2 regions of the Mesorhizobium sp. B1-1-1 genome follow, and region 2 is predicted to be linked to the other one. Evidence: predicted binding sites of a transcription regulator. Region 2 holds the regulator's gene; the other holds the start of a gene.
What was found. Region 2 encodes PhoB, which activates phosphate uptake and scavenging genes when phosphate is short. Its sites were predicted from a motif close to TGTCATNNANCTGTCAT; they were not measured.
Positions count from the first base shown of each region.

Region 1: the regulator PhoB is predicted to act here: its motif matches at 2,978-2,994, upstream of FJ986_RS01305 (RNA degradosome polyphosphate kinase).

Region 1 is NZ_VFWW01000001.1:246,578-261,549, reverse strand. It holds gene ppx (exopolyphosphatase) at 1-666, opposite strand, end outside; gene FJ986_RS01305 (RNA degradosome polyphosphate kinase) at 666-2,858, opposite strand; gene FJ986_RS01300 (zinc-finger domain-containing protein) at 3,059-3,304, shown strand; gene FJ986_RS01295 (FAD-dependent monooxygenase) at 3,323-4,546, shown strand; gene FJ986_RS01290 (TIGR02117 family protein) at 4,577-5,242, opposite strand; gene FJ986_RS01285 (amino acid ABC transporter ATP-binding protein) at 5,358-6,161, opposite strand; gene FJ986_RS01280 (amino acid ABC transporter permease) at 6,177-7,334, opposite strand; gene FJ986_RS01275 (amino acid ABC transporter permease) at 7,339-8,526, opposite strand; gene FJ986_RS01270 (amino acid ABC transporter substrate-binding protein) at 8,592-9,620, opposite strand; gene FJ986_RS01265 (cystathionine beta-lyase) at 10,212-11,396, shown strand; gene FJ986_RS01260 (HPP family protein) at 11,609-12,697, shown strand; gene FJ986_RS01255 (RNA polymerase sigma factor) at 12,788-13,456, shown strand; gene FJ986_RS01250 (DUF4142 domain-containing protein) at 13,573-14,097, shown strand; gene FJ986_RS01245 (cupredoxin family copper-binding protein) at 14,094-14,414, shown strand; gene FJ986_RS01240 (anion transporter) at 14,518-14,972, opposite strand, start outside.
Region 2 is NZ_VFWW01000015.1:22,394-37,365, forward strand. It holds gene FJ986_RS26680 (PAS domain-containing protein) at 1-3,780, shown strand, start outside; gene pstS (phosphate ABC transporter substrate-binding protein PstS) at 4,299-5,357, shown strand; gene pstC (phosphate ABC transporter permease subunit PstC) at 5,423-6,412, shown strand; gene pstA (phosphate ABC transporter permease PstA) at 6,416-7,267, shown strand; gene pstB (phosphate ABC transporter ATP-binding protein PstB) at 7,264-8,067, shown strand; gene phoU (phosphate signaling complex protein PhoU) at 8,093-8,800, shown strand; gene phoB (phosphate regulon transcriptional regulator PhoB) at 8,820-9,509, shown strand; gene FJ986_RS26715 (ROK family protein) at 9,517-10,758, opposite strand; gene xylF (D-xylose ABC transporter substrate-binding protein) at 11,018-12,058, shown strand; gene FJ986_RS26725 (sugar ABC transporter permease) at 12,201-13,553, shown strand; gene FJ986_RS26730 (ATP-binding cassette domain-containing protein) at 13,569-14,369, shown strand; gene FJ986_RS26735 (CHASE domain-containing protein) at 14,506-14,972, shown strand, end outside.

The DNA.
Region 1 (14,972 bases), on a different contig from region 2:
CTCCATGTGCAGCCGGGCGAGATTTCGCCAGGTGCCGCCGACGGCATAGAAAGGCCTGCCTTGCCCGCCTTTCAGCAGCTTCGCCCGCCCCAGCTCGTCGCGCACGATTTTCGCCGCCTGCGTGAGGGAATTCTTGGCCATGTCCTGCAGGCGCAGGCCGCCCAGCGGCAATGTTATGCCGTCGCCGATCGCTTCGCCGTTGACGTCGACCAGTTCAAGGCTGCCGCCACCGAGGTCGCCCGCAATACCGTTGGCCGGATGAAAGCCGCAGATGACGCCGAGCGCGGAATAATGGGCTTCCTCGCGGCCGCTGATCACGCGGATCTCGGTCTTGAGCACGTCTTCGGCGCGGTGGATGAAATCGGGGCCGTTGACGGCCTCGCGGGCAGCCGCGGTCGCCAGCACGTACATGTGCTCGGCACCGGCCTGGTCGGAGAGCGCGCGGAAGCGGCGGAACTCCTCCATCGACCGTGTCACGCCCTCGGGGTCGAGCTTCCCCGTCGACACGATGCCGCGGCCGAGGCCCGCCAGCATCTTTTCGTTGAACAGCATGGTCGGCGAGCGCGCCAGCCCCTCATATACGACAAGGCGGATCGAATTCGAGCCGATGTCGATGATGGACAGCGGTCGGCGATCCTGCAGCCGGCCCTGGGAATCGGACAGCATCAGGCGGCGGCGTTCTTCTTGCGGCGCTTGAATTGCGCGATCCGCTTCGGCGCATGCGATTTCAGCGCATCACCCCGTCCCGACAGGCTCGGATTGGTCATGAAATATTCCTGTGCGTTGAACGGCTCCTCGCCCTCCTCGAGCACGACGCGCCGGGAGGTTCCATCAGCCAATACGTCGAAACTTTGCTGATTGTCCATGATGTTGCCGAGCATGATCTGGCCCAGCACCTGTTCATGCACGGTTGGGTTGGTGATCGGCACCATGGTCTCGACGCGGCGGTCGAGGTTGCGCGGCATGAGGTCGGCCGAGGAGATGTAGACGACGGCCTCGTCCGACGGCAGGCCGTGGCCATTGCCGAAGCAATAGATGCGGCTGTGCTCGAGGAAACGGCCGACAATCGACTTGACCCTGATGTTTTCCGACAGGCCCGGCACCTGCGGCCGCAGGCAGCATATGCCGCGCACGACCAGGTCGATCTCGACGCCCGCTCGGCTGGCGTCGTAGAGCGCGTCGATGATGATCGGATCGACAAGGGCGTTCATCTTCATCCAGATGCGTGCCGGCCGTCCCTCGAGCGCGTGGGCGACCTCATCGGAGATGTGCTGCAGGATACGGTTCCTCAGCGTGAAGGGCGAGATCGCCAGCCGCATTTCGGCGGTCGGCTCGGCATAGCCGGTGATGAAGTTGAAAAGCTGGGCGACATCGCGTGCGATCGTTGCATCGGTGGTGAAGAAGGACAGGTCGGTGTAGATGCGCGCGGTCACCGGATGGTAATTGCCGGTGCCCAGATGCACATAATTGCGCAGCTTGCCGTCCTCGCGCCGCACCACCAGCGACATCTTGGCGTGGGTCTTGAGCTCGAGGAAGCCGAACACGACCTGGACGCCGGCGCGCTCGAGGTCGCGCGCCCAGCGGATGTTGGCCTCCTCGTCGAAGCGAGCCTTGAGCTCGACCAGTGCCGTCACCGACTTGCCGGCCTCGGCGGCGTCGACCAGCGCACGCACGATCGGGCTGTCGTTGGAGGTTCGGTAAAGCGTCTGCTTGATCGCCACCACTTCCGGGTCGGCCATCGCCTGGCGCAGGAACTGCACCACCACGTCGAAGGATTCGTAGGGGTGGTGGACGATGATGTCCTTCTCGCGGATAGCGGCGAAGCAATCGCCGCCATGCTCGCGGATGCGCTCGGGGAAACGCGGATTGTAGGGCGTGAATTTGAGGTCGTCGCGGGCAACGGCGACGATCTCCGAAATCTGGCTGAGCGCCAGCGGGCCGGTCAGGACGCTGATGCGGCTCGACGAAACGCCGAGTTCGCCGGCGACGAATTCGCGCAGTTCGGCCGGCATGAGCATGTCGAACTCGATGCGAATGACGGAGCCGCGGCGGCGGCGCTTTAGCGCGGTCTCGAACAGGCGCACGAGATCTTCCGATTCCTCCTCGACCTCGATGTCGCTGTCGCGAATGATGCGGAACGTGCCGGAGCCCTTGACCTCGTAACCCGGGAACAACTTGCCGATGTAAAGGCCGACCGCCTCTTCCAGCGGGATGAAGCGGACATGGTGCTTGCGGTCCGGCAAACGGATGAAACGCTTCAGCGCCACCGGCAGGCGCAAGAGCGCGCTCATCTCCTCGCCGTTCTTGCGATGGCGAAGCTGCAGCGCCATCGAGAAGCCGAGATTGGGGATAAACGGGAACGGATGCGCCGGGTCGATCGACAATGGCGTGAGAACAGGAAACACCTGGTCCTGGAAGTGCTCCTCCAGCCAGGCCTTCTCGTCCTTGGTCAGCGCGTCGCGGGTGATGCTCTCGATGCCTTCCTTGTTGAGCAGCACGGTCAGCGCCGAAAGGCTTTTCTGCTGGTCTTCCTGCAACCGTTCGACCTCGCGCAGCAGCTGTTCGAGCTGCTGTTCGGGGGTACGCCCGTCCGGACTTCTCAACACGATGCCTTCGCGAACCTGGCCGGCCAGGCCGGCGACGCGCACCATGAAGAACTCATCGAGATTGGCCGCGGAGATCGACAGGAAACGTACCCTCTCCAGCAGCGGATGGTTTGTGTTCTGCGATTCCTCAAGCACGCGGCGGTTGAACTGCAACCAGGAGAACTCGCGATTGACGAAACGATCCGGATTGCCTTCCGGGCTTGCCGCTTCCGCATTGATGAACTCGCTCTGGACCGGCTTCAGTTCGTTCATGGTTCCTGCTCTTCCCACGTCTGGTTGCTTCGCCGCTTTCGGGCGGCGCCCAGGCTGTTGCGCCTGGCCGCGATGCTCCAGCCGGTTAACCGGCTTAACTTATCCTCTGACAGGCTTTTGCGACAGTTTCATTTCATCGAACTTGCAAACAGGCCGGTTATGATCCAAACGCTGAGCAGACTGCGCTAAAGGAGACGACGATGGCAGGCGGTTCCATTCCCCATTTCCAGAACGATGCGGGCCATCCGGCGATCGATATCGGAGTCAAGGAATTCATGTGCACCGGCGCCAACCCGCCTTTCGACCATCCGCATGTGTTTCTCGATATGGGCGACGACAATGAGAAGGTCTGCCCCTACTGCTCGACGCTCTACCGCTATTCGCCGAAGCTGACGGCGATGGAAACGCTGCCGGCCGGCTGCCTCTACATCGACCAGGCCGCCTGACTTCCAGCGGCCCGGCCAATGGCAGACGCACAGTCCCGGCAAGTCATCATCGCCGGGGCGGGTATTGCCGGGCTGACCGCGGCGTTGGCTTTCGCCGAGCGGGGCTATCCCGTACGGATCTTCGAACAGGCGCAGCGCCTAGAAGCGGCGGGCGCCGGCATCCAGCTTTCGCCCAACGCGACACGCATCCTGCGTGAGCTCGGCGTACTCGACGCACTTCTTCCCAATGCCGTCAGGCCGGAAGCCGTGGTGCTGAAGGATGCGGCAACCTTGGGCGAACTGGCGCGCGTACCTTTTGGACGAGCCGGCGAGGCGCGCTGGGGTGCGCCCTACCTCGTGGCGCATCGAGCGGACCTGCAAAACGCGCTGATGGCGCGCGTGGCTGCCATGCCCGATGTTCATCTCACTACTGGTGCGCGCCTTGGCAGCGTCACGATCAGCAGTTCAGGCGTCACCGCGGCAGCCGATGTGGGTGGCAGGCTCGTCGCGGCGGAAGGTTTCCTTCTGGTCGGCGCCGATGGCGTCTGGTCGTCGGTGCGCGGACTTGCCGACCAAGGAAGGAAAACCAGGCTTGCGAAAAGCCACTTCTCCGGCGAACTGGCCTGGCGGGCAACCGTCAGCGCAGACAGTCCTGCCGGGCAAGCTTTTGCAGAGATCGGTGCGCCGGACTGCGTCACCACCTTCCTGCATCCCGGCTTTCACATGGTCGCCTATCCCGTCAGCAAGGGCAGCGCCATCAATCTCGTCGCTTTCACCAGGGGCGAGCGTATCGCCGAAGGCTGGTCCGGCCATGCCGATCCCGCAATCCTGGCCGGCGCCATGCGCCGCACCGCGCCGGCGCTGGCAAGGCTTGCGGAGTTGGCCGGCCCGTGGGCGGCCTGGCCGATCCATACGGTCGATCAGAAGCAGCCATGGGTAAGGTCGGGCCGCATCGCGCTGGTCGGCGACGCGGCGCATGCCATGACGCCGTTCGCGGCACAGGGCGCCGCGATGGCCATCGAGGATGCCGCCACGCTTGCCGACGTCATGGCCACCTCCCCTGCCGACCTGGCCGGAAGTCTTCAAATCTGGGAAGGTCTGCGCCGGCCGCGCGTCGTGAGAGTGGCACGTCGCGGCGCCCTCAACCGCCTTGCCTGGCATGCCTGGGGTCCGGTGGCGTTGGCGCGCAACCTTTTCCTGAAAATGCGGACGCCGGAGAAGCTCGCCGCGGATTTGGACTGGCTTTATGGATGGCGGGCCTAGAACTCGAACGAGGCGTTGGCGTTATCTGCGCTACCTACCATTATACAGCTTCAACGACCACCCGAGCGAGACCGGCAGCGGGTTCCACCAACCCGTGCGCAGGCCGGCGGTTCGCAAGGCGGCGGCCGTCCAGGTGTTGCAGCCGGCCAGCGCATTGAAATGGCCGTTCGCCTCATAGAAGCGGTCGAAATCGGAATAGGCGGCCCCTGCGATGACGATCGGCCCGCCTGGTCCTTGCTGAAAACTCGCATCGATGAAGTCGAGCAACGCGGCAAAGCGGTCTTCCGGGATGTCGAAGCCGGCGACATCGGGTCCGGAGATATTGCCGGCGACCTCGACATGCATCACTGAAGCGTCAAGCGTCAGGGCCTTGAATACGGGCATCGCCTTCAGCTGCGACCAAGTCGGCGTCTCCAGGTAGAAGGCGCGGCCGCCCCAGCCGAAGACGATGTAGCGCACCTCGGGCGCGTCGGAAGGCTGGCCGGCAGCGGCGAGGAAGCGAAAGCGCCGGCGCACGCCATCATCGACGGGAATGGCGATGTCGGTGTGGATCGGATTGCTCAGCACCAGAATGTGCCTGGCGCCCTCGCCGGCCGCGGCAGCCGGCCAGAGTGGTCGCGGCACCAGTGTGCCGAGTGCCGCGACCAGCACCACCGCGGCCACCAGCACGGCCAGGAAACGAAGGCGTTTTCTCATCCGGGCATAGTTCTTGCGATTCCATCACGTTTCAATCGAAACGATCCGATCGGCCAAATGTGAAAAAGCCCGACCGTGGCGCGGCCGGGCTCCTTCCATTTCGACGAGGCAGCGCTCAGTGCAATATCTGCGACAGGAACAGCTTCGTGCGCTCGTGGCGCGGGTGATCGAAGAACTCGGCCGGCGTGTTCTGCTCGACGATCTGGCCCTGATCCATGAAGATCACCCGGTTGGCGACTTTCCGCGCAAAGCCCATCTCGTGGGTGACGCACAGCATGGTCATGCCTTCCTCGGCAAGGCTAACCATGGTCTCCAGCACTTCCTTGATCATTTCCGGGTCGAGTGCCGAGGTCGGCTCATCGAACAGCATGATGCGCGGGTTCATGCACAGCGAACGGGCGATCGCCACGCGCTGCTGCTGACCGCCGGAGAGCTGGCCCGGATATTTGTTGGCCTGCTCGGGGATCTTGACGCGCTTGAGGAAATGCATGGCCATCTCCTCGGCCTGTTTCTTCGGGGTCTTGCGGACCCAGATCGGCGCCAGCGTGCAGTTCTCCAGGATGGTCAGGTGGGGGAACAGGTTGAAGTGCTGGAACACCATGCCGACCTCTCGGCGCACCTCGTCGATCTTCTTGAGATCGTTGGTCAATTCCTTGCCGTCGACGAAGATCTTGCCCTTCTGGTGTTCTTCGAGCCGGTTGATGCAGCGGATCATGGTGGACTTGCCGGAGCCGGACGGGCCGCAGATGACGATGCGCTCGCCGCGCATCACCTTGAGGTTGATGTCCTTCAGCACATGGAACTCGCCATACCATTTGTGCATGGCGATGATGTCGATGGCGACATCGGTGGTCGAGATGTGCATCTTCGCGGCATTGACCTTGATCTCTTCCGCGCTGACGGCGTTTTCGGTGGCCATGAACCAATCCCCTTTTTATCGTTTGTAACCGGTGTCGAGCCGGCGTTCCGTATACATTGAATAGCGCGACATGCCGAAGCAGAACAGCCAAAACACGAAGGCGGCGAACACGAGACCGGATTTCGCGGTCTGCGGCGTCGCCCAGTTGGCGTCCGAGAAGTTCTGCTTGACGACGCCGAGCAGGTCGAACATCGAAATGATGAGGACCAGGCTGGTGTCCTTGAACATGCCGATGAACGTGTTGACGATGCCGGGAATGACCAGCTTCAGCGCCTGCGGCAGCACGATCAGTCCCATCTTCTGCCAATAGCCGAGGCCGAGCGAATCGGCGCCCTCGTATTGGCCCTTGGGGATCGCCTGCAGGCCGCCGCGCACCACTTCCGCCATATAGGCGGCGGCAAACAGCGACACGCCGATCAGCGCCCTCAGGTATTTGTCGAAGGTGACGCCGGCCGGCAGGAAAAGCGGCAGCATGACGCTGACGAAGAACAGCACTGTGATCAGCGGGATGCCGCGCACGGCTTCGATGAAGACGATGCACAGCATCTTGACGATCGGCATCTTGGAGCGCCGGCCGAGCGCCAGCACGGTGCCCAGCGGCAGCGACACGGCGATGCCGACGAAGGAGAGGCTGAGCGTGATCAGCAGTCCGCCCCACCGCGACGTCTCGACATGCGGCAGACCGAACACGCCGCCCACCAGAAGAAAGAAGGCGACGATCGGCAGCACCAGGAAAAGCAGGATGGCGTTCAGGCCCTTGCGCGGCACGCTGGGGATCAGCATCGGCACCAGCAGCGCCGCGAACAGCATGGCGACCAGGATCGGCCGCCAGCGCTCCTCGACCGGATAGGTGCCGAACATGAACTGGCCGAACTTGGCGTTGACGAAGGCCCAGCAGGCTCCGCTCCAGCCATCGGGCTGGATGCCGCCCTGCGCCACGGTCGCGCAGACGGTCCGGTCCGGCCCGGTCCACTGGGCATTGATGAAGGCCCAGTTGATGACCTGCGGCAGGACCCAGGCGACGATGATGATGCCGAGTATGGTGAGGATGGTGTCGCCGACCGAACCGACGAGGTTCTTGCGGACCCAGGCATACAGGCCACGCTCGCTGATCGGCGCCGCCTCCGCCAGGGCCATTTCGGTGCGCACCCAGGACATGTCGTGTTCCTGCATGGCCCTACCTTTCCACCAACGCCATTCTGGCATTGACCACGTTCATCACGGCCGAGGTCACCAGGCTGAGTATGAGATAGGCGATCATCATGATCAGCACGCCCTCGACCGCCTGGCCGGTCTGGTTGAGCACCGTGCCGGCGGTCGCCGTCAGGTCCGGATAGCCGATGGCGATGGCCAGCGAGGAGTTCTTGGTCAGGTTGAGATACTGGCTGGTCAACGGCGGGATGACGATGCGCATGGCCTGCGGCACCACGACCAGCCGCAGGATCGATCCCGAGCGCAGGCCAAGTGCGGCGGCGGCCTCGGTCTGGCCCTTGCTGACACCCCTGATGCCGGCCCGCACGATCTCGGCGATGAAGGCCGCCGTGTAGCAGGACAGCGCCAGATAGAGCGACAGGAACTCCGGCTTGACCTGGAAGCCGCCGGTCAGGTTGAAGGTCGATTGTTTCGGAAAATCGAAGCTCAGCGGAAAGCCGCTCAGCGCATAGGCGAGCAGCGGCAGGCCGACGATCAGCGCGACGGACGTCCAGAACACGGGAAACTGCTGACCCGTCGCCATCTGCCGCTGGCGCGCCTTGCGGGCGACGAACCAGGCCATGGCGATACCCACGATGAGCGCCACGAAGATCAGCCATGAGCCCTCGCCCCAGACGGCGCGCGGGAAATAGAAACCGCGCTGGTTGAGGAAGGAACCGAAAGGCAGGTTATAGCTCTCGCGCGGCGGCGGCAACACGGCCAGCACCCCCGAATACCAGAAGAAGATGACCAGCAGCGGCGGGATGTTGCGGAAGATCTCGACATAGACCGTGCAGATCTTGCGGATCAGCCAATTCTGCGACAGCCGGCCGATGCCGATGACGAAGCCGATAATGGTCGCGGTGACGATGCCGGCCACGGCGACGATGATGGTGTTGATCAGGCCGACAATGATGGCGCGACCGTAGGTCGAATCGGACGTGTAGGCGATCGGCGTGTCCGAGATGTCGAATCCGGCGCGGCCCCTGAGGAAGCCGAAACCGGAGGCGATGTGAAGACGCTGCAGATTGTCGATGACGTTCTGCACGATCCACCAGACAGAGCCGAACAGAACGACGACGACCAGTGTCTGGAAGAAGAGACTGCGGACTTTCGGGTCGTTGATAAAGGAGCCGCGACTTGTATCCTCGCGAAGGACTTCCTGCGATGCCATATCACCGTCCCCTGTGAAAGAGAAACCGGAAGGCAGATGGTTCTGCCTTCCGGATCACATTTCGATCAGCGGATCGGTGGAGCGTATTGCAGGCCGCCCTTGGTCCACAACGCGTTGATGCCGCGGGCGATCTTCAGCGGGCTGCCCGAGCCGACATTGCGGTCGAACATTTCGCCGTAATTGCCGACCGCCTTGACGATGTTGACGACCCAGTCGTTGGAGACGCCGAGATCGGTGCCGATCTTGGTGTCGGCTTCCTGGCCGAGCACGCGTTTGATCTCAGGGCTGGCCGAGTTCTTCATCTCGTCGACATTGGCCTTGGTGATGCCGAGTTCCTCGGCATCGAGCAGCGCGAAATAGGTCCACTTGACGATATGGTACCACTGGTCGTCGCCCTGGCGCACCGCCGGTCCGAGCGGCTCCTTGGAGATGATCTCCGGCAGCACGACGTGATCGGCCGGCGCACCCAGCGTCAGGCGGATGCCGTAAAGGCCCGACTGGTCTGTGGTGTAGACGTCGCAGCGGCCGGCGTCATAGGCTGCGTTGACCTCTTCGAGCTTCTCGAAAACGACCGGATTGTACTCCATCTTGTTCGCCTTGAAGTAGTCGGCGAGGTTGAGCTCGGTGGTGGTGCCGCTCTGCACGCAGACGGCGGCGCCGGACAGCTGAAGCGCCGAATTGACGCCCGGCAGCTTCTTGGCGTTGATCATGAAGCCCTGGCCGTCATAGTAGGTGGTGCCGATGAAGTTCAGGCCAAGTGCCGTGTCGCGGTTAATGGTCCAGGTGGTGTTGCGCGACAGGATGTCGATCTCGCCCGACTGCAGCGCGGTGAAGCGCTCCTTGGCGCTGAGCGGCGTGAACTTGACCTTGGAGCCGTCACCGAAGACGGCGGCCGCCACGGCGCGGCAGAAATCGGCATCGATGCCTTGCCAGTCACCCTTGTCGTCCGGCGCGGAGAAGCCGGCCAGACCCGTCGAGACGCCGCACTGGATGAAGCCCTTCTGCTTGACCGTGTCGAGCGTGGTGGCTGAAGCCGTTGAAGCCACGGCTCCAAGCGCGGCGGCTCCAAGGATGCCGATTGCAATGTGTTTCATGACCCACAGACCCTTTTCTGTTTTCAGGCAAACCTGATCTTTTTTTCCCGCGTGAACGCAGCTTTTCGTTCCGGCCCATTTCCGGAACTCCGCATCGCAGTCGACGCGCCGCCTCCCATTCACGAACAGCATCGAAGGCGATAATTCCTGTGAGGTCAAGGAAAATGACCGAATTCAGATGGGTTTGAAAATCGTTTGCCGCAATTGCCTGAATAGCAGACAAACGCGCCCGCAATTTAGTCAGAAGCGCGAATAAAGCCGGCGAAGCTCGCCCTACGCCAGGCTGCGCTCTGTCCGCAAAAAATCCATCCGCCCGATTACTCTGCGTTACTGTGCTCTGCCGGCCGGTTGCGTGCCGATGTCTGCGCCCTCTGGCTGGATCTGGGTCATGGTGAGGTACGCTTTGCGCTATCAGGCGACGCATGCCGCTGCCGGCGGCGGGCTTTCTGGCCGCGCCATTACGCTTGCAGTCGGCCTGCGGCGGCTCCGGCAATTGGCACATTCGAAGTCGGGGTCCTGGCGAAAGCCGGCTGTTGCGCGGTCCATGTCGCCGCACTATGGCTAGCGGCTTACCAAAAAAGGCGACGACGAATGGCAAAAGACGGCAACGAGCCGGTGACTGGCAAAATGGGCATCAACACGCGGCTTGCCCATTCGGGCAACAACCCGCATGACTATTTCGGCTTCGTCAATCCGCCTGTCGTGCACGCCTCCACGGTGCTGTTCCGCAATGCCGCCTCGATGGCTGGACGGGACCAGAAATACACCTACGGCACGCGCGGCACACCGACCACCGACGCCTTGGCCCAGGCCATAGACGCGCTGGAGGGGTCGGCCGGCACGATCGTGGTCCCGTCGGGCCTGGCGGCGGTGACGGTGCCGCTGCTTGCCTTCGTTTCGGCGGGCGACCACCTGCTGATCGTCGACAGCGTCTATCATCCGACGCGCAACTTCGCCGACACGATGCTGAAGCGGCTCGGCGTCGAGGTCGAGTATTATGCTCCCGGCATCGGCGCGGGCATCGCCGCCTTGATCAAACCGAACACCAAGGTGGTGTTCACGGAATCGCCGGCCTCAAACACGTTCGAGGTGCAGGACATACCAGCCATCGCGAAGGCCGCGCACGCCGCCGGTGCCATCGTCATGATGGACAATACCTGGGCGACGCCGCTTTATTTCCGTCCGCTCGACCATGGCGTCGACATCTCGATCCATGCGGCGACGAAATATCCCGCCGGTCATTCGGACGTGCTGCTGGGTACGGTGTCGGCCACCGAGGCCTGCTGGAAACAGCTGTATGAAAGCTTCTGCACGCTTGGCTGCTGCGCCGGACCCGACGACGTCTACCAGGTGCTGCGCGGCTTGCGCACCATGGGGGTGCGCCTCGATCACCATCAGCGCAGCGCGCTCGCCATCGCGGCATGGCTGGAGGGCCAGAAGGGCGTGGCGCGCGTGCTCCACCCCGGCCTTCCCAGTCATCCCGACCACGCGCTGTGGAAGCGTGACTTTTCCGGCTCCAGCGGCATCTTCTCCATCGTGCTTGCCGGCGGCGGCCAGAAACAGCAGCACGCGTTCCTCGACGCATTGCGGATCTTTGGTCTCGGCTACTCCTGGGGCGGTTACGAGAGCCTTGCCGTGCCGGTCTGGCTCGGCGACCGCGTCGTTGCCAAGGGCCCCTATGAAGGGCCGTTGATTCGTCTCCAGATCGGCCTCGAGGATGTCGAGGACCTCATGACCGATATTCTTCGCGGGCTCACCGCCGCCGCAGCGGCCTGACGCGACCTCTCGGACCGATACCAGCAGCGCCCGCAAGGCCTTGACGCGATTGAGCAAACGGGGGCCGCACGCGGCGCCCCGGTCCGGCCATGTCGGCAATATTATTCTCCCCATCCGCAGTTTTGCGGATTTGTTTGACTTCCAAATTGCCGGCTTCCGCTTCATTGCGGCAGCGGAAATCATTCCCCAGCCACCGCACCAAGAGCCTGCCCATGGCGTTCCGCCTCTTTGTTCCCATTCTTGCCGGCGCGACGCTGCGCGAACGCATCATCGCCTGCGTCGGTGCGATGATCGGCATTGCGCTGACTGGCGCGATCAGCGGACTCACACTGGGTAGCGGGCCACATGTGCCGCTGCTGGTGGCGCCAATGGGAGCATCGGCGGTGCTGTTGTTCGCGGTGCCCGCCAGCCCGCTGGCGCAGCCCTGGTCGATCATCGGCGGCAACACGATCTCGGCGCTTGTCGGCGTGATCGTGGTGCAATTCGTGCACCAGCCGGTGCTCGCCACCGGTATTGCGGTAGCGCTGGCGATCGCCGCAATGTCGTTCACGCGCTGCCTGCATCCACCCGGGGGTGCGGCGGCATTGACCGCGGTGTTCGGCGGCCCAGCCGTGATCAGCGCTGGCTTCCTTTTTCCTTTCGTGCCAGTGGCGGTCAATTCGATGCTGCTGGTGGCGCTTGGCTACGGCTTCCACAAGCTGGCCCGGCGCAACTACCCGCACGTGCCGGCCCCGGCGCCGGTAAACAGTCACGGCACCATCGATCCGCCGGCGCAATTGCGTGTCGGTTTTCGCTCCGAGGACATCGACGCCGCGCTTGGAGCGCTCGACGAGACCTTCGACATCGATCGGGGCGATCTCGACCGGCTGCTGCGGCAGGTCGAATTGCAGGCCATGGTGCGCGAGCATGCGACGTTGCGGTGCCAAGACATCATGTCGCGCGACGTCATCTCGGTGGACGAGCACACGCCAGCCGCCGCTGCGCGCCAATTGCTGCTTGACCACAACATACGAACCTTGCCGGTGGTGGATGCCGAGGCAAGGCTGGCCGGAACCGTGGGCTTGCGGGAACTGACGCTGGCGGCCGGCACGGTCGGAACCGTGATCTCGCCGGCGGCAACCGCAACTGCCGGCTCGAACGCCATGGCGCTGCTGCCAGTGCTGACCGACGGGCGCAGTCACGCCGTCATCATCGTCGACGATAAAAACCACATCCTCGGGCTGATCACGCAAACCGATCTGCTGGCCGCGACGGCGCGGATGCAAAACACCGGCAGGGAGCCGGCCAAAGTGCTAGCATAGGCAGCCAGGCGGATCGCCTGGCGTGATTTTTCGGGAACCTTTTTTCGAAACCTGCATCCAATCTTTCGTGCAAGGATCGATGGAGGACACATGCCTGCGCTGACGGCAACATCAACAGCGACGGACGAGCTCCGGCTCGTAGCCCGCGCGCTTGCCCGCGACAGCGATGCCTTTCGCAAGATCATGAAGCTGAACAACCAGCGGCTCTACCGACTGGCGCGCGGCATGGTGCGCAATGACAGCGAGGCCGAGGACATCGTGCAGGAGGCCTATGTCAGGGCCTTTACCAATCTCGGCACCTATCGCGGCGATGCTTCGCTTTCCACCTGGCTGTCGCGCATCGTCATCAACGAGGCGCTCGGGCGGCTTCGCAAAGGACGGCGAACCGTGGCCATGCCTGAAAACCCGGAAGCGCAGATCATCCGGTTTCCCCTCAACCCAAGCGACGATCCGGAGCGGACGATGGCGCAGCGGCAGATCCTCGGGCTTGTCGAGCGGGCGACCGACAGCCTGCCCGACGCCTATCGCGCGGTTTTCGTGGCCCGCGTCATCGAGGGCCTGAGCATCGAGGAGACCGCCGACCTGCTCGGCGTGCGGCCCGAGACCGTCAAGACGAGACTGCACCGCGCCCGCGCTTTGCTGCGCAAGGCGCTGGACGACGAGATCGGGCCGGTGCTGCTCGACGCCTTCCCCTTCGCCGGCCGGCGCTGCGAACGGCTGACGCAGGCCGTGATGAAGCGGCTCGGATTCGAGGGGTGATCTTCAAAGCCAGATCTTTCGCCGATTTGTCGGGAACGTTTCCGCGCCATCCTCATCCAATGAATGTCAACCCAGATGAAGCCCGCTGCCCAGGCTGTCGGGCGGAAGGAGATGCCATGCTTATCAGACACACCGCAGCGCTTGCCGCCCTCTTGCTGCTTGGCGCTGCCCCATTCGCGCAAGCTGCCGACAAGCCGACCGACCCGCAGATCGCCCACATCGCCTACACAGCCGACATGATCGACATCGAGGCGGCCAAGCAGGCAATCAAGAAATCCAAGAACAAGGAAGTCGTCGATTTCGCCAAGGACATGGAGCGCGACCACGAAGCGGTGAACAAGCAGGCGCTCGACCTGCTCAAGAAGCTCAAGGTGAAGCCGGAAGACAATGCCACCAGCCAGGCGCTGACCAAGGCGGCGAAAGAGGAACATGCCAAGCTCGCCAAGCTGAAAGGGGCTGCCTTCGACAAGGCCTATATCGAAAACGAGGTGGCCTACCACAAGCAGGTCAATGGAGCGCTCGAAACCCTGCTCATTCCGTCGGCCAGCAATGCCGAGCTGAAGAGCCTGCTCGAAACCGGCCTCAAGATCTTCCAGGGGCATGAGCAGCATGCCGAACATGTCGCCGGCATGTTGAAATGAAAGCGGCCGTGCTGATCCGACCGCTCCTTGCCTGGCTGGCGCTGGTGCTTGCCGCCGGCCCGGCGCCGGCAGCGACGATCGAGGTGACGATCGACAAGCTCGTCTTCTCGCCCGCAAGCGTCGAGGCCAGGGTCGGCGACACGATCGAGTGGGTGAACAAGGACGCATTCGCCCACACGGCCACGGTGAAGGGCGGCTGGGAGGTGATGATCCCGCCGAAGGCGAAGGGAAAACTGACCCTCAAGACGGCGGGAGCGGTTGATTATTTCTGCCGCTTCCATCCCAACATGAAAGGCCGATTGGTAGTGGCGCCCTGAAAATCTGGGCCGGTGGCGGGACTTGGCCGCAAATACCAAGCCCCGTCACTCCGGAGCACCCGTCACTCCGCAGCAATTGAGCACGGAACAGTCGCGCCAGGGATCAGAGCGCCAGCCATGCCGTGCCGACCGCCAGCGTCAGCAGCGTCAATGGCAGGCCGACTTTGAAGAAAGCGCCGAACGACAGCGACGTGCCGGCGGCGCGCGCCTGCTCGGCAACGATCAGATTGGCGACGGAACCCAGGAGCGTGAAATTGCCGGCCAGCGTCGAGCTCATGGCGACGACCAGCCAGGCGCGCTCGGGGTTTTCCAGGCCGGGGATGAAGGGCCGCAGCGCCAGCACGGCCGGCACGTTGCTCATTATGTTGGAGAGCAAGGCGGTGAAGCCCGACAGGCGCCAGACGTCGTCCAGCCCGACGTTCTTGGCCGATGCGACGATGTCCGGTGTCAGCAGCGTTCGTTCGGCGCCGGCAACCACGATGAACAGGCCGGCGAACATGAACAGCAATGGCCCGTCGATTTCGCGATAGATGCGCTCTGGTTTGATGGCGCGGGTGA
Region 2 (14,972 bases):
TGCCGCTGGGTGCTGACCTCAGGCTTTCCACGCTTCGATGACGAGGGGAAATTCGCCGGCTATCGTGGCATTGGACGCAATGTCACGGGATTGGCCGTCGCCTTCGAAGAACTGGAGCAGAAGCAGCAAGGAGAGGCGTCTTCGGGAGGCCTTCCCGACCTTCGCACGATGGTCGATTCGATGCCGATCGGGATCATGGTCCTCGACGCCGACCTGCGCGCCGAAGTGATCAACCAGGCCTTCTACAATTTGTGGAAAATCGATCCCCAGCGCGCCGGGATCGGCTCGGGCTTCCGCGAGTTGATGGAGGCCAGCCGCGCCGCCGATTCCTACGGCGCCGACGACGTTGCCTGGCAGCGTCATACCGCCGAGCGCGAGGCCGAGATCAGGGCCGGCGTCGCCGGCTCGAGACAATTGCCGCGCAATGACGGGCGTACCCTGGTTGCGTCGCTGGCCCCGCTGGCCGGCGGCAAGCGGCTCATCTCCTATGTCGATGTCACCGACATGAAGGATCGCGAGGCCGAGCTGGCCGACGCGCTGGAAAAGGCGCGACTGGCGGAAGCGGTGATCAACGGCGTCAAGGATCCGATCTTCGTCAAGGATGACGATCTGCGCTTCGTCTTCGTCAACGAGGCGTTTGCGGGCCTGTTCGGCCAGACGCCGCAAACCATGCTTGGCAAGCCCGGCGGCAATTTTCTCGCGCCGGCCGAGGTTGCGCTGTTCGAGAAAAGCGAGCGCGAGGTGCTGGCGACCGGGCGGCCTTACGAGGTGGAGGAAAGCTTCGAGGTCGACGGCGTCAACCGCTCGCGCGTCGTCAGGAAGAACCGCGTTAGAATGGTAAGCGGCCGCAACTACGTGGCCGGCTTCCTCTTCGACGTCTCGGACATGAAGGGCCGTGAGACCGAGGCGCAGGACGCCCGCAAACACCTGGCCAGCGTGCTGGAATCGCTGCCGGCCGCCGTGATCATCTACGACCGCGAGGACAATTTCGTTTTCGCCAACCGCAAGATGCAGGACACGCTGCCGGCGTTGAAGCCGGCGTGGCAGCCCGGCCGCACCTTCCGCGACGCGCTGGCACTCGGTCATTCGGCTGGCTATTTCCGCTCGAGCGGCGATCCGCGGGTCGATGCGCTCTATGATGGCGATCTCGATGGCTGGCTGGACAGCATCCTCGCCCGTTACCACCTGCCATACTCATCCTTCGAACGTCTCAATCCCGACGGCCGCTGGTATCAGGTTTATGACATGCGCACCGATGACGGCACGTTCATCGGCGTGCGCGTCGACATCTCCGAGATCAAGAGCCGCGAAAAGGCGCTGCACGATTCGATGCGGCAGATCGACCTGTTCCGGCACGTGCTGGACGAACTGCCCGTGGCCGCCTTCATCAAGGCGCAGGACCTCAGCATCGAGTTCGTCAACAAGGCCTGGTGCGCGATCACCGGGCTCGCCAAGGAAGACGTTATCGGCCGCACCGATCGGCAGCTGTTCGGCGACGGAGATGGAGAAAGCTACAGCCTGGACGATACCGAGGTTGCCCTCACGGGCAGCGTCAGGGAGGTCGAGGAGCCCGTCACCCATCGCGACGGCACGGTGCGGCAGTTGATGACGCGCAAGAGCCGGCTGGTGGCGCTGGACGGATCGGTGCATCTGGTCGGCTCCAGCACCGACATCACCGAGGTCAAGGCGCGCGAGCGGGCGCTGGAAGAAAGCATGCGCGAGAACGAGGTGTTCCGCAGCCTGATCGACAACGTGCCGGTGTCGATCTATGCCAAACGCTCCGATCTCAGGCAATTCTACGTCAACAAGGGCTGGTGCGATCTCACCGGCTTCAGCAAGCAGGACGCGATCGGCAAGACCGATATCGAAATTTTCGGGCCCGACGGCGAAGCCTTCGTCAATGGCGACCTCGCGGTGCTACGCAGCGGCGAAACCCAGGAGGTCGAGGAGACGGTGATGCTCCCGGACGGCAGCGTGCGCCACCAGTTCGCCCGCAAGGGCGCGATGATCGCGTCCGACGGGTCGCTCTACCTGATCGGGTCGACCACCGACATCACCGAATTGAAGCTGCGCGAGGCGGAACTGCGCGAGGCGCGCCAGCGCGCCATACTTGCCGACCGCGCCAAGTCGGAATTCCTCGCCAATATGAGCCATGAGATTCGCACCCCGATGAACGGCGTGCTGGGCATGGCCGAACTCCTGGCCAAATCCGATCTCGATCCGAAGCAGAAGACCTTCACCGACATCATCGTCAAATCGGGCAACGCGCTGCTCACCATCATCAACGATATCCTGGATTTCTCCAAGATCGATGCCGGCCAGTTGGTGCTCGATCCCGCCCCCTTCAATCTCGCCGAGGCGATCGAGGACGTGGCGACGCTGGTGTCGACGCGGGCCAAGGAAAAGGACCTCGAGCTCATCGTGCGCATCGAGCCTGGGCTCGAAAGCTTGTTCATCGGCGATGTCGGCCGCATCCGGCAGATCGTCACCAACCTGCTCGGCAATGCGGTGAAGTTCACCGAAGAAGGCCATGTGCTCGTCGACGTCACCGGCGAAAGTGTGCCGGACGGAACCAGGCTGACGATCTCGGTCACCGACACCGGGATCGGCATCCCTGAGGAAAAGCTGAAACAGGTGTTCGAGAAATTCAGCCAGGTCGACACCTCCTCGACGAGGCGGCATGAGGGCACTGGGCTCGGGCTCGCGATCACCTCGCGGCTGGTCGAATTGATGGGCGGCGACATCGGCGTGGAAAGCGCCGAAGGCAAGGGGTCGACCTTCTGGTTCACGGTCACGCTGCCCAGGGCCGGACAACAGAACGCGCAGCGCATCATGCCGGTGGACGTGACCGGCGCGCGGGTGCTGATCGTCGACGACAATGCCGTCAACCGCGCCATCCTGACCGAGCAGATGACGTCATGGACCTTCGATTCCTGCGCGGCCGAGAGCGGCGCCGAGGGACTGAAAGTGCTGATCGCGGCCGCCGCCTACGGCGTGCCGGTCGATTGCGTCGTGCTCGATTATCAGATGCCCGAGATGAGCGGCGCCGAGATGGCAGGTGTCGTGCGCAACACCGCCGGGCTTGCCGACACGCCGATCATCATGCTGACCTCCGTCGATCAGTCGCTGGCCAACACCAGTTACCGCGATCTCGGCATTGATGCCCAACTCATCAAGCCCGCACGCTCTTCGGTGCTCCTGGAAACGCTGGTCGCCACCATCCAGCGGCATCGCCACGCCACGGATGTCGCCCGGCCGCTTGCTGTCGAGGGAGACGGGGGGAACGGTCCGCAACCATCGCCAGCGGCTGCGTCGGGGCAACGCGCGTTGCTGCAGCCGCCGCCGGTCAGACCCCGGCTCGCCGCGATTGGCGGCGAGCAGCGGCTGGACATCCTCGTGGCCGAGGACAATGAGGTCAACCAGATGGTCTTCACCCAGATCCTCGGCGAGACCGGCTACGGTTTCGAGATCGTCGGCAATGGCCGCAAGGCGCTGGACGCATTCGGCAGGCTCAATCCCTGCATGATCCTGATGGACGTCTCGATGCCGGAGATGAACGGGCTCGAGGCAACCGCCGCCATCCGCCGGCTGGAAGAGGAAACCGGCACGCATGTGCCGATCGTCGGGGTCACCGCGCATGCGCTCAAGGGCGATCGCGAACGCTGCCTGGACGCCGGCATGGATGATTATCTGCCCAAGCCGATCAGCCCCAGGGCCCTGCTCGAAAAGGTCGAGCGCTGGGTCGGCGCTGGTCGCCAGGCCCGGCGCAACGCGGGATAGACTTTGCGCCTTCGGCCGGATTGCGGCGAGAATCAGTCGGGGTCGGCCGCTGCCCTTCGAGCAAGACTATGGTGCGATCGCACCATATCAAAGCCGGCGTCCAGCCGGGACAATGACGGCATCGAATTTCCGCTCTCTCTTGAGTTACGGGCGGGAGCAGCGACCGCCAGTATGAAGCAGCGTCAATCTACCCCAACGGACCTGTTTTTGGCGATGGCCCGGCCAAGACATCCTCTGGCCTCGAGCAACGCGCTCCCGTCCGGCTTTTCTTAGATCAGCGATCCATGCCGAATCCGATGGCTGTTTGGGTGACCGGATAGCGCAAGTCCCTGATTCCCGAAGGCAAACCGGCGCCATGCCGCAGCCGCCAATCGCCATCGCCTTTCCAAGCGCCGGCGACGCGTTACCGGGCTGACACGAAACTGTCATGCGACTGTTATAATCGAACGCTATTGGCCTCAGCGGGCGCTGGCAAGGAATGGCGCCGAGAGACCATCTTCCGAACAGGAGCAGGCCATATGAGACATTTCATCCGCTCGGCGGCCGTTGCGATCGCAATGGCTGCGGCGTCCACCCTCACCCTTTCCGCGGCAATGGCAGCTGACATCTCCGGTGCCGGCGCCACCTTCCCTTACCCGATCTATGCGAAGTGGGCCGATGCCTACAAGAAGGAGACCGGCATCGGTCTCAACTACCAGTCGATCGGCTCGGGCGGCGGCATCAAGCAGATCAAAGCCAAGACCGTCACCTTCGGCGCTTCCGATGCGCCGCTGAAGGGCGAGGATCTCGAATCCACCGGACTTGCACAGTTCCCGATGGTGATGGGCGGCATCGTTCCGGTCGTCAATCTCGAAGGCATCAAGCCGGGCGAACTGGTGCTCGACGGCCCGACGCTGGCCGATATCTTCGTCGGCAAGATCACCAACTGGAATGACGCGGCGATCGCCAAGCTCAATCACGACGTCAAGCTTCCCGACCAGGCGATCGCCGTCGTGCATCGCTCCGACGGTTCGGGCACCACGTTCAACTTCAGCTACTACCTGGCCGACGTCAGCGCCGACTGGAAGTCGAAGGTCGGCGTCAACACCGCGCTCGAATGGCCGGTTGGCATCGGCGCCAAGGGCAATGAAGGCGTCGCCAACAACGTCTCGCAGACCGGTGGCTCGATCGGCTATGTCGAATACGCCTACGCCAAGCAGAACAAGCTGACCTATGCCGACATGATCAACAAGGACGGCAAGAAGGTCGAGCCGACGGCGGCGGCGTTCTCGGCGGCGGCGGCCAATGCCGACTGGAGCTCGCAGCCGGGTTACGGCGTCATCCTGGCCAACCAGCCGGGCGCCGAATCCTGGCCGATGACGTCGGCGACCTGGATCCTGGTCTACAAGAAGCCCGGCGACGTGGCGGCGACCGGTGAAGCGCTCAAGTTCTTCGCCTGGTCCTACGCCAAGGGCGACGACATGGCCGGCGCGCTGGACTACGTTCCGATCCCCGACGCGGTCGTCAAGAGCGTCGAGGACATGTGGGCCAAGGACATCGTCGGCGAAGACGGCAAGCCGCTCTATTCCGCCATGTAATCCCTGCTGAACGAGGAGGGCGCTTCACGGCGCCCTCCCTGTCTTCCTTGAAACGCGAGGGCCAGATGACCGCCGTCTCCGAAGCCATGCCATCGTCGGCCGCCATGCGGGCCAGGGAAGCGACGGTCCGACGCTTCGCGCTCACCGATACGATTTTCCGAACGGCGACACGCTTTTCCGCCATCCTCGTCCTGCTCATCCTCGGCGGCGTGGCGATTTCGCTGTTTGCCGGCTCGTGGGAAGCGCTGTCGAAATTCGGGTTCTCCTTCCTGACGACCGAATCGTGGAACCCGGTCACCGAGAATTTCGGAGCGCTGGCCCCGATCTACGGAACCATCGTCACCGCCGCCATCGCCATCCTGATCGCCGTTCCCATCGGCATCGGCATCGCCATCTTCCTTACCGAACTCTGCCCGCGGCCACTCCGGCGCCCCATCGGCATCGCCGTCGAGCTGCTTGCCGGCATACCCTCCATCATCTACGGCATCTGGGGCCTGTTCGTGTTCGCGCCGTTCCTGCAGACGACGGTGCAGCCCTTCATCATCAAGCTTTTCCACGACGTGCCGGGACTCTCCAGCCTGTTTGCCGGCCCGCCCTACGGCATCGGCCTTCTGACCTCGGCGCTGATCCTTGCCATCATGGTCCTGCCCTTCATCACCTCGATCACCAAGGATGTCTTCGACACGGTGCCGGCGGTGCTGAAGGAATCGGCCTACGGCATCGGCTGCACGACCTGGGAGGTCACGCGCCGCGTCGTCATCCCCTATACCCGCGTCGGCATCATGGGCGGCGTCATGCTCGGCCTCGGCCGCGCGCTCGGCGAAACCATGGCGGTAACCTTCGTCATCGGCAACGCCCACCGCATCAGCGCCTCGCTGTTCGCGCCCGGCACGACGATCTCGGCGACCATCGCCAACGAGTTCACCGAAGCCGACGGCGATCTCTATACGTCTTCGCTGGTGGCGCTCGGCCTGATCCTGTTCGTCATCACTTTCCTGATCCTTGCCCTTGCGCGCTACATGCTGCTGCGCATGGACAGCCGCACGGGAGCCTGACCGATGTCGACGGCCACATCGCTTCACAATCGACGCAAGCGCAGGAATGCCGTGATGATGACGCTATGCGTCACGGCGGCGGGCATCGGCCTGGCCTGGCTGGCGCTCATCCTCGGCGCACTGCTCTATAAGGGCCTGTCGGGTGTTTCGCTCTCTGTGTTCACCGAAATGACACCGCCGCCCGGCGATGCCGGCGGCCTGCTCAATGCCATCTACGGCAGTATCATGATGACAGTCATCGCCGTCATCGTCGGCACGCCGATCGGTGTCCTCGCTGGGACCTACATGGCCGAATATGGCCGCTTCTCGCGCCTCACCACCGTCGTGCGCTTCATCAACGACATCCTGCTGTCGGCACCCTCGATCATCGTCGGCCTGTTCGTCTACGAGCTGCTGGTGCGGCCGATGGGACATTTCTCGGCGATCGCCGGTGCCGTCGCGCTGGCCATCCTGGTCATCCCGGTCGTCGTGCGCACCACCGAGGACATGCTCAACCTCGTGCCGAACGCCCTGCGCGAGGCCGGCGCCGCGATCGGCGCGCCGCGCTGGGTGGTCATCCGCTCGGTCGCCTACCGTGCGGCGCTGTCGGGCATCGTCACCGGCATATTGCTGGCCATCGCCCGCATTTCCGGCGAGACGGCGCCGCTGCTCTTCACGGCGCTCAACAACCAGTTCTGGTCGAGTAATCTCAATGCGCCGATGGCCAGCCTGCCCGTCACCATCTTCCAGTTCGCTCTCAGCCCCTACGAGGAATGGCAGCAGCTGGCGTGGACCGGCGCACTCATAATCACCCTTACGGTTCTCGGGCTGAGCATCTTCGCCCGCAGCCTTACCGGACGCAGAGAGGACAGATGAAACCGATGTTGTCCACCGAATTGAACACGCCCGAAGTCGCGGTCGAGAAAGCCAAGATCGAGGTCAAGAATCTCAATTTCTACTATGGCCAGTCGAAGGCGCTGAAGGATATCAGCCTGTCGCTGCCCGAGCGCAGCGTCACCGCCTTCATCGGGCCTTCGGGCTGCGGGAAGTCGACGCTGCTGCGCGTCTTCAACCGCATCTACGAGCTCTACCCGAGGCAGAGCGCCGAGGGCCAGGTGCTGCTCGACGGCCAGAATATCCTCGACCGCTCGCAGGACCTCAACCTGCTCAGGACCAAGATCGGCATGGTGTTCCAGAAGCCGACGCCGTTCCCGATGTCGATCTACGAGAACATCGCCTTCGGCGTCAGGCTCTATGAGAAGCTCAGCAAGGCGGAGATGGACGGCCGTGTCGAGCAGGCGCTGAAGCGCGCGGCACTGTGGAGCGAGGTCAAGGACAAGCTCAACGCCAGCGGCCTCAGCCTTTCGGGCGGCCAGCAGCAGCGCCTCTGCATCGCCCGCACGGTGGCGGTGAAGCCGGAGGTCATCCTGCTCGACGAGCCTGCCTCGGCGCTCGATCCGCTGTCGACCGCCAAGATCGAGGAGCTGATCGATGAGCTGCAGGCCGACTATACGATCGTCATCGTCACCCACAACATGCAGCAGGCGGCGCGCGTGTCGAAGCAGACCGCGTTCATGTATCTGGGCGAGTTGGTCGAGTTCGACCGCACCGAGAAGATCTTCACATCGCCCCGCGAGAAGCGCACGCAGGACTATATCACCGGCCGCTTCGGCTGATCCCAGGCATACGAGGACCAAGATCATGGCCGAACACACAGTCGCAGCCTTTGACGAAGATCTCGGACAGATCAGCAGGCTGATCCGCGACATGGGCGATCTCGCCTCATCGATGGTCGGCGGCGCCACCAAGGCGCTCCTGAATTCCGACAACGCGCTCGCCCAGCGCGTCGTCTCCGACGACGCCATCATGGACGCGCGCCAGCGCGAACTCGACGACCGCGCCATCACCCTGATCGCCAAGCGGCAGCCCATGGCGGACGATCTGCGCCATGTCGTCGGCTCGATCCGCATGGCGGGCGATCTCGAACGCATCGGCGATCTCGCCAAGAACATCGCCAAGCGCGTCGGCACCGTCGGCCTTGCCGCCACGCCGCGCGACCTGTCGCACTCCATCGACGCCATGGCGCAGCTTGTGCTGATCCAGGTGCAAGGCGTGATCGAGGAGTATGCGGCGCGCGATGCCGCGGCACTTGCGAAGCTGCGCGCCGACGATGAACGCATCGACGTCAAATACACGTCGGTCTTCCGCGAGCTGCTGACCTACATGATGGAGGATCCGCGCAACATCACCGCCTGCACGCATCTTTTGTTCTGCGCCAAGAATCTCGAGCGCATCGGCGATCACGTGACCAACATTGCCGAAAATGCCTATTATGTGCTGACCGGCACGCAATTGCCCGCCAATCGCCCGAAGCAGGACGAGACGGCGATGTCGGCGCCAGCGGCTTGACGGCAGGGGTGACCAGTCGATGATCGCGCCACGCATCATGGTGGTGGAGGACGAGGAGCCGCTGGGTGTGCTGCTCCGTTACAATCTGGAATCGGAGGGTTATCAGGTAGAGGTGGTGACGCGCGGCGACGAAGCCGAGATCCGCTTGCAGGAGAATGTCCCTGACCTTCTTGTGCTCGACTGGATGGTGCCGGCGGTGTCCGGCATCGAGCTCTGCCGCCGTCTCCGGATGCGGCCCGAGACCGAGCGGCTGCCGATCATCATGCTGACGGCGCGCGGCGAGGAAAGCGACCGGGTGCGCGGTCTCTCCACCGGCGCCGACGACTATCTGGTCAAGCCGTTCTCAACGCCGGAATTCATGGCACGCGTCAAGGCGCTGCTGCGCCGCGCCAAGCCCGAAGTTCTGTCCAGCGTGCTCAAGGTCGGCGACATCGTGCTCGACCGTGAATCGCACCGGGTCTACCGCAAGAAAAGCGAGATCCGGCTCGGGCCGACCGAGTTCCGCCTGCTCGAATTCATGATGCGACATCCCGGCCGCGTGTTCTCGCGCAGCCAACTGCTCGACAATGTCTGGGGCGAAACGATCTATATCGACGAGCGCACCGTGGACGTGCATGTCGGCCGGCTGCGCAAGGCGGTCAACAATGGCCGCATGCCTGACGTGATCCGCACCATTCGGGGCGCGGGGTATGCGATTCGCGAAGACTAGGGATATGTCACGCAACGTTCTCGCCCACGCCTGATTTCGCCTGTGCCCCCGGCGCGAAAATCTCCTGGTCGACGAAGGTCAGCGCGCGCATGGCGCAGCCCTCGCGGATCAGTGGCAGTTCGTTCGGCTCGGTGTCGAAGGAAATCGATTTCGAGTGCTGGCCGCCGGCGGTCTGGGCAATGGCCTCGCGCAGAGCCGGCTCGATCAGGTCGAAGGCGGCGGCGCTGACGCCGACCATGGCGACCGGCGCCGGATCGATCAGCGCGAACAGGCTGCCAAGGCCGTAACCCAGCGCCTCGCCGGCCTTGCGGTAGGCTTCGCGCTCCGGCCCGTCCTTTTCGCGCGCCGAGGCCGCCAGGGTGCGCATGTCGGCGTCGCTGACGTCGACGGGCTCGGTGTCCTCGCCAAGCTGCCTCGCGTTGCGCCAGATGGCATAGTTGCCGGCATAGGCCTCGACGCAGCCGCGCCGCCCGCAGCGGCAGAGCGCCCCGCCGGGGCGATGGATCATGTGGCCGAACTCGCCTCCGGATGAATGGGTGCCGGTGAACAGTTCACCCTTCAGCACCAAGCCCATGCCGATGCCGTGCGACAAAAGGATGGCGATGAAGTCGTCGCGGTAGCGCTGGGGATCGCGCCAGCGCAGCGCCACCGCCATCATGTTGCAATCGTTCTCCATGGTGGCGGGAATGCCGAACTCGGCCTCCAGTATGTCGGCGAAGGCGATGTCGGTCTGCGGCGTGATCGGCGACCACAGCATGGTGCGCGCATCCGTGTCGGTGATGCCCTGGATCGCCAGCGCGATACGGGCGATGCTGCCGACGTCGAGGTCGGGATCCTCGAACCGCCGCCTGACGATGGCCACGCATTCGCCGATCAGCGCCTCGCGCGACAGGGTGAGCGTGTCCAGCCGGCGCTGCTCTTCAGATATCACCTGGCCGGCATAGTCGATGACGGCGACGGAGAGAAAATTCAGCGACAGCACCACGGTCATCACCGCCGCGGCTTCAGGGTTGAGGCTGAGGCCGACCTGCGGCCGGCCGCGTTTCAGCGCACCGGCCTCGCTCGGCTTGCTCTGCGCCAGGATGCCTTCGCCAATCAGGTCGGAGGAGATCGCCGATATGGTGGAATGGCTGAGCCCGGTGGTCGCGGCAATCTCGGTGCGCGAGGGCTGCCCGGCACGGCGCACGGCCGCGATCACCATCGCCCGGTTGCGTCGGCGCAAATCGTCGTGGCGGATTCCGACCGACATGTTTCTCGCATCCTCCCCGTCGCCGCGTTCTCTCCCCAGGATCCCGACGACCGTCAAATACTGGCAGAACCGGCCTTGGCTGTCATTATTTATTCCGGAGCTCGAAAAAAATTCACGAGGACATCAAAATACATCAGAATCGACGTTGACAGCGTTCCGACGATGGACCAGTGTTTTTTCGAGGCTCGAAAAAATAGAGCCTTTGTGCCGGCCTACGGGCCTGTTTGGTCGCGCCATACGCGGCGCAGGGAGGATTAAGATGAAGAGATTCACAGCCGCCATCCTGGCGGGTGTCGCCATGTCGCTGACGCTCGCGTCGGTCGCGCAGGCGAAGGACAAGGTCATCGGCGTTTCCTGGTCGAACTTCCAGGAAGAGCGCTGGAAGACCGACGAGGCCGCCATGAAGAAGGCGATCGAAGCCGCCGGCGACAAGTATATTTCCGCCGACGCCCAGTCCAATCCCGGCAAGCAGCTCACCGACGTCGAGAGCCTGATCTCCCAGGGCGCCAATTCGCTGATCATCCTGGCGCAGGACGCCTCCGCCATCGGCCCGGCGGTGCAGAAGGCGCTCGACGAAGGCATTCCGGTCGTCGGCTATGACCGCCTGATCGAGAACAAGGACGTCTTCTATCTGACCTTCGACAACAAGGAAGTCGGCCGCATGCAGGCCCGCGAAGTGTTCAAGGTGAAGCCGGAAGGCAACTACGTCTTCATCAAGGGCTCGGGTGCCGATCCGAATGCCGATTTCCTGTTCTCGGGCTCCATGGAAGTGCTCAAGGACGCCATCGACAGCGGCAAGATCAAGAATGTCGGCGAAGCCTATACGGATGGCTGGCTGCCGGCCAATGCGCAGAAGAACATGGAGCAGTTCCTGACCGCCAACGACAACAAGGTCGACGCGGTCGTCGCGGCCAATGACGGCACTGCCGGCGGCGTCGTCGCGGCGCTGACGGCTCAAGGCCTGGCCGGTACCGTTCCGGTCTCGGGCCAGGACGGCGACCACGCGGCGCTGAACCGCATCGCGCTCGGCACGCAGACCGTGTCGGTGTGGAAGGACGCGCGTGAACTCGGCAAGAATGCCGCCGAGATCGCCTCGCAGCTGGCCGACGGCAAGAAGATGACCGATATCGCCGGCGTCAAGGACTTCACAACGCCCGGTGGGAACACCGTCAAATCGCTGTTCCTGACCCCGGTTGCGATCACCAAGGACAATCTCAACGTCGTCATCGACGCCGGCTGGATCAAGAAAGACGAGGTCTGTGCCGGCGTCGCGGCGGGCAGCGTAGCGGCCTGCAACTGATCTTCCATTTCATGCGATGAACGCCGCGGCTGCCAAGCCGCGGCGTTTTTTCAAGAAAATTTGTTTTTCCGCCCCGGGCGGGTAACTTCTAGGCTGGCTTCCGGCATCCCGCATCGGACGGGCAGGCCGGTGGGAGAAAATCATGACCGATACGACGTCCAACCCGCAGGCCGACACCGCGCGTGCGTCGGAACTCGGCGCCGTCGCCCGGTTCCTTAAGGCGACCGAGATCGACACGCGCATGCTCGGCATGATCGGCGCGCTGCTGCTGATCTGGATCGGGTTGCATGTCTTGTCCAGCCTGCGTCTCGGCGTCAATCCGCTCGATTTCGACAGCCGTACCTTTCTCACGCCGCGCAATCTGTGGAACCTGTCGGTGCAGACCTCGGCCGTCGCCATCATGGCCTGCGGCATGGTGCTGGTCATCGTCATGCGCAATATCGATCTGTCCGTCGGTTCCGCCGAAGGGTTGATCGGCATGGTCATGGGCTTCGCCCAGGTGCATTTCCTAGTGCGCTTCGTCGGGCTTGAGCTTGGCAACCCATGGATCTGGGTGCTGGCGCTGGTCATCGGCCTGGTGCTCGGTCTGTTGATCGGCGCCTTCCAGGGCTTTGTCATCGCCTATCTCGAAGTGCCGGCCTTTATCGTGACGCTGGGCGGGCTTCTGGTCTGGCGCGGTGCGGCATGGTGGGTTACCAGCGGCCAGACGGTGGCGCCGCTCAACGCGACGTTCCAGCTGATGGGCGGCGGCCCGGCCGGATCGATCGGCGCGACCTGGAGCTGGGTGGTCGGTATCGCCGCCTGCCTTGCGGTGGTGCTTGCGCTGTTCAACGGGCGGGTACAGCGCAAGCGCTTCCGTTTCCCGCTGCGTCCGATCTGGGCCGAGACGCTGATCGGCGTGGTGACCTGCGCCGTCATCATGGGCGCGGTTTGGCTGGCCAATTCCTATCCGTGGCCAGTCGGCATCGTGAACAGATATGCAGCCGCCAACAACATAACCGTGCCCGAGGGCGGCCTGTTCATCGCCCACGGCATCGCCATACCGGTGCTGATGGCCATCGCCGTCGGGCTGGTCATGACCTTCATCACCAAACGCACCCGTTTCGGCCGCTATGTCTTTGCCATCGGCGGCAATCCGGAAGCAGCCAACCTCGCCGGCATCAACACGCGCTGGATCACGATGAAAGTGTTCATGATCATGGGCGTGCTGGCCACGATCGCCGCCGCGATCTCGTCAGCCCGGCAGAACTCGGCCACCAACGTGCTCGGAACGCTCGATGAATTGCTGGTGATCGCGGCGGCCGTCATCGGCGGCACATCGCTCGCCGGCGGTTCGGGAACTATCATCGGCGCCATGCTGGGCGCGCTTTTGATGCAGTCGCTGCAATCCGGCATGGTGCTGCTTGGCGTCGACTCGCCGCTGCAGAGCATCGTCGTCGGCGCCGTGCTGGTCATCGCGGTGTGGCTCGACACCGTCTATCGCAAACGCGTTTGAGGGAGGAGGACAATCATGGCTGACAGGATCGCTCCCGCCGGCAACCCGCTGGTCGACATGCGCAACATCTCAATCGCGTTCGGCGGCATTCGCGCCGTCGACGATGCCTCGATCGATCTTTTCCCCGGCGAGGTCGTGGCCCTGCTCGGCCATAACGGCGCCGGCAAGTCGACACTGATCAAGATCCTGTCGGGCGCCTACAAGCGTGACGCGGGCCAAATCTTCGTCAACGGCGAAGAGGCTTCGATCTCCAACCCGCGCGATGCCAAGAAATACGGCATCGAGACGATCTACCAGACCCTAGCGCTCGCCGACAATGTCGACGCCGCCGCCAACCTGTTCCTCGGCCGCGAGCTGAGGACCGCCTGGGGCACGCTCGATGATGTCGCCATGGAGGCCGAGGCGCGCAAGGTGATGGGCAGGCTCAATCCCCGCTTCCAGCGCTTCAAGGAGCCGGTGATCAAGCTGTCGGGCGGACAGCGGCAGTCGGTGGCGATCGCACGCGCGATCCTGTTCAACGCCCGCATCCTGATCATGGACGAGCCGACGGCAGCACTTGGACCGCAGGAAACGGCCCAGGTCGGGGAACTGGTCAGGCAGCTCAAGTCCGACGGCATCGGCATCTTCCTGATCAGCCATGACATTCACGACGTATTCGAACTGGCCGACCGGGTGTGCGTCATGAAAAACGGCCAGGTCGTCGGCACTGCCCGCACCACCGATGTGACCCAGGACGAGGTGCTGGGCATGATCATCCTGGGCAAATGTCCGCCTGGCGCCATTCCCGGACCAGGCGCGTTGAAGATCGCTGCCTGAAGCCTGCTGGCCTGAGCCCGTTACCGATCTGCCGATCAGGTGATATGCCAGCCGGCGGGATGGCTTGGCCTTGCCATTGTGTTGACCGGGCGACTTGCCCATAAAGGGCTCACATGCTGATAGGCCGCATTATCCGTTGAAGAAGCTTTTTCCAATCGTCGCTTTCGTTGCCGTTGCGCTGATCAGCATGACAATGGCGGGGTTCGCCTATTTCGCGACGCAAGAGGCGGCTCGCATCAAGTTCGACGCGACCGCGGACGATGCGCTCAACCGTATCGAGAGCCGGATCGACCTGCAGCTGTCGCTGCTGCGCTCGTCGCAAGCCTTGTTCGACGCCCGCAATGGCGACATCTCGCAGAGCGAGTTCAAAGCGTTCTTCAATGCCCTCAATGTCGATACCAATTTCGCCGGCCTGCGCGGCATCGGCTTTCTCCGGCTGGTGAAAGCAGGCGACGAGGCGACGGTCGAGCGCGACATGCTGCATGACCAGGGCACCAGGCGTGCGATCTATCCGGACACCACCCAGCCATGGCGGACGCCCGTTGTGCTGTTCGAGCCGCTCGACCCGTCCAATAAGGCCAGCATCGGCTATGACATGTTCAC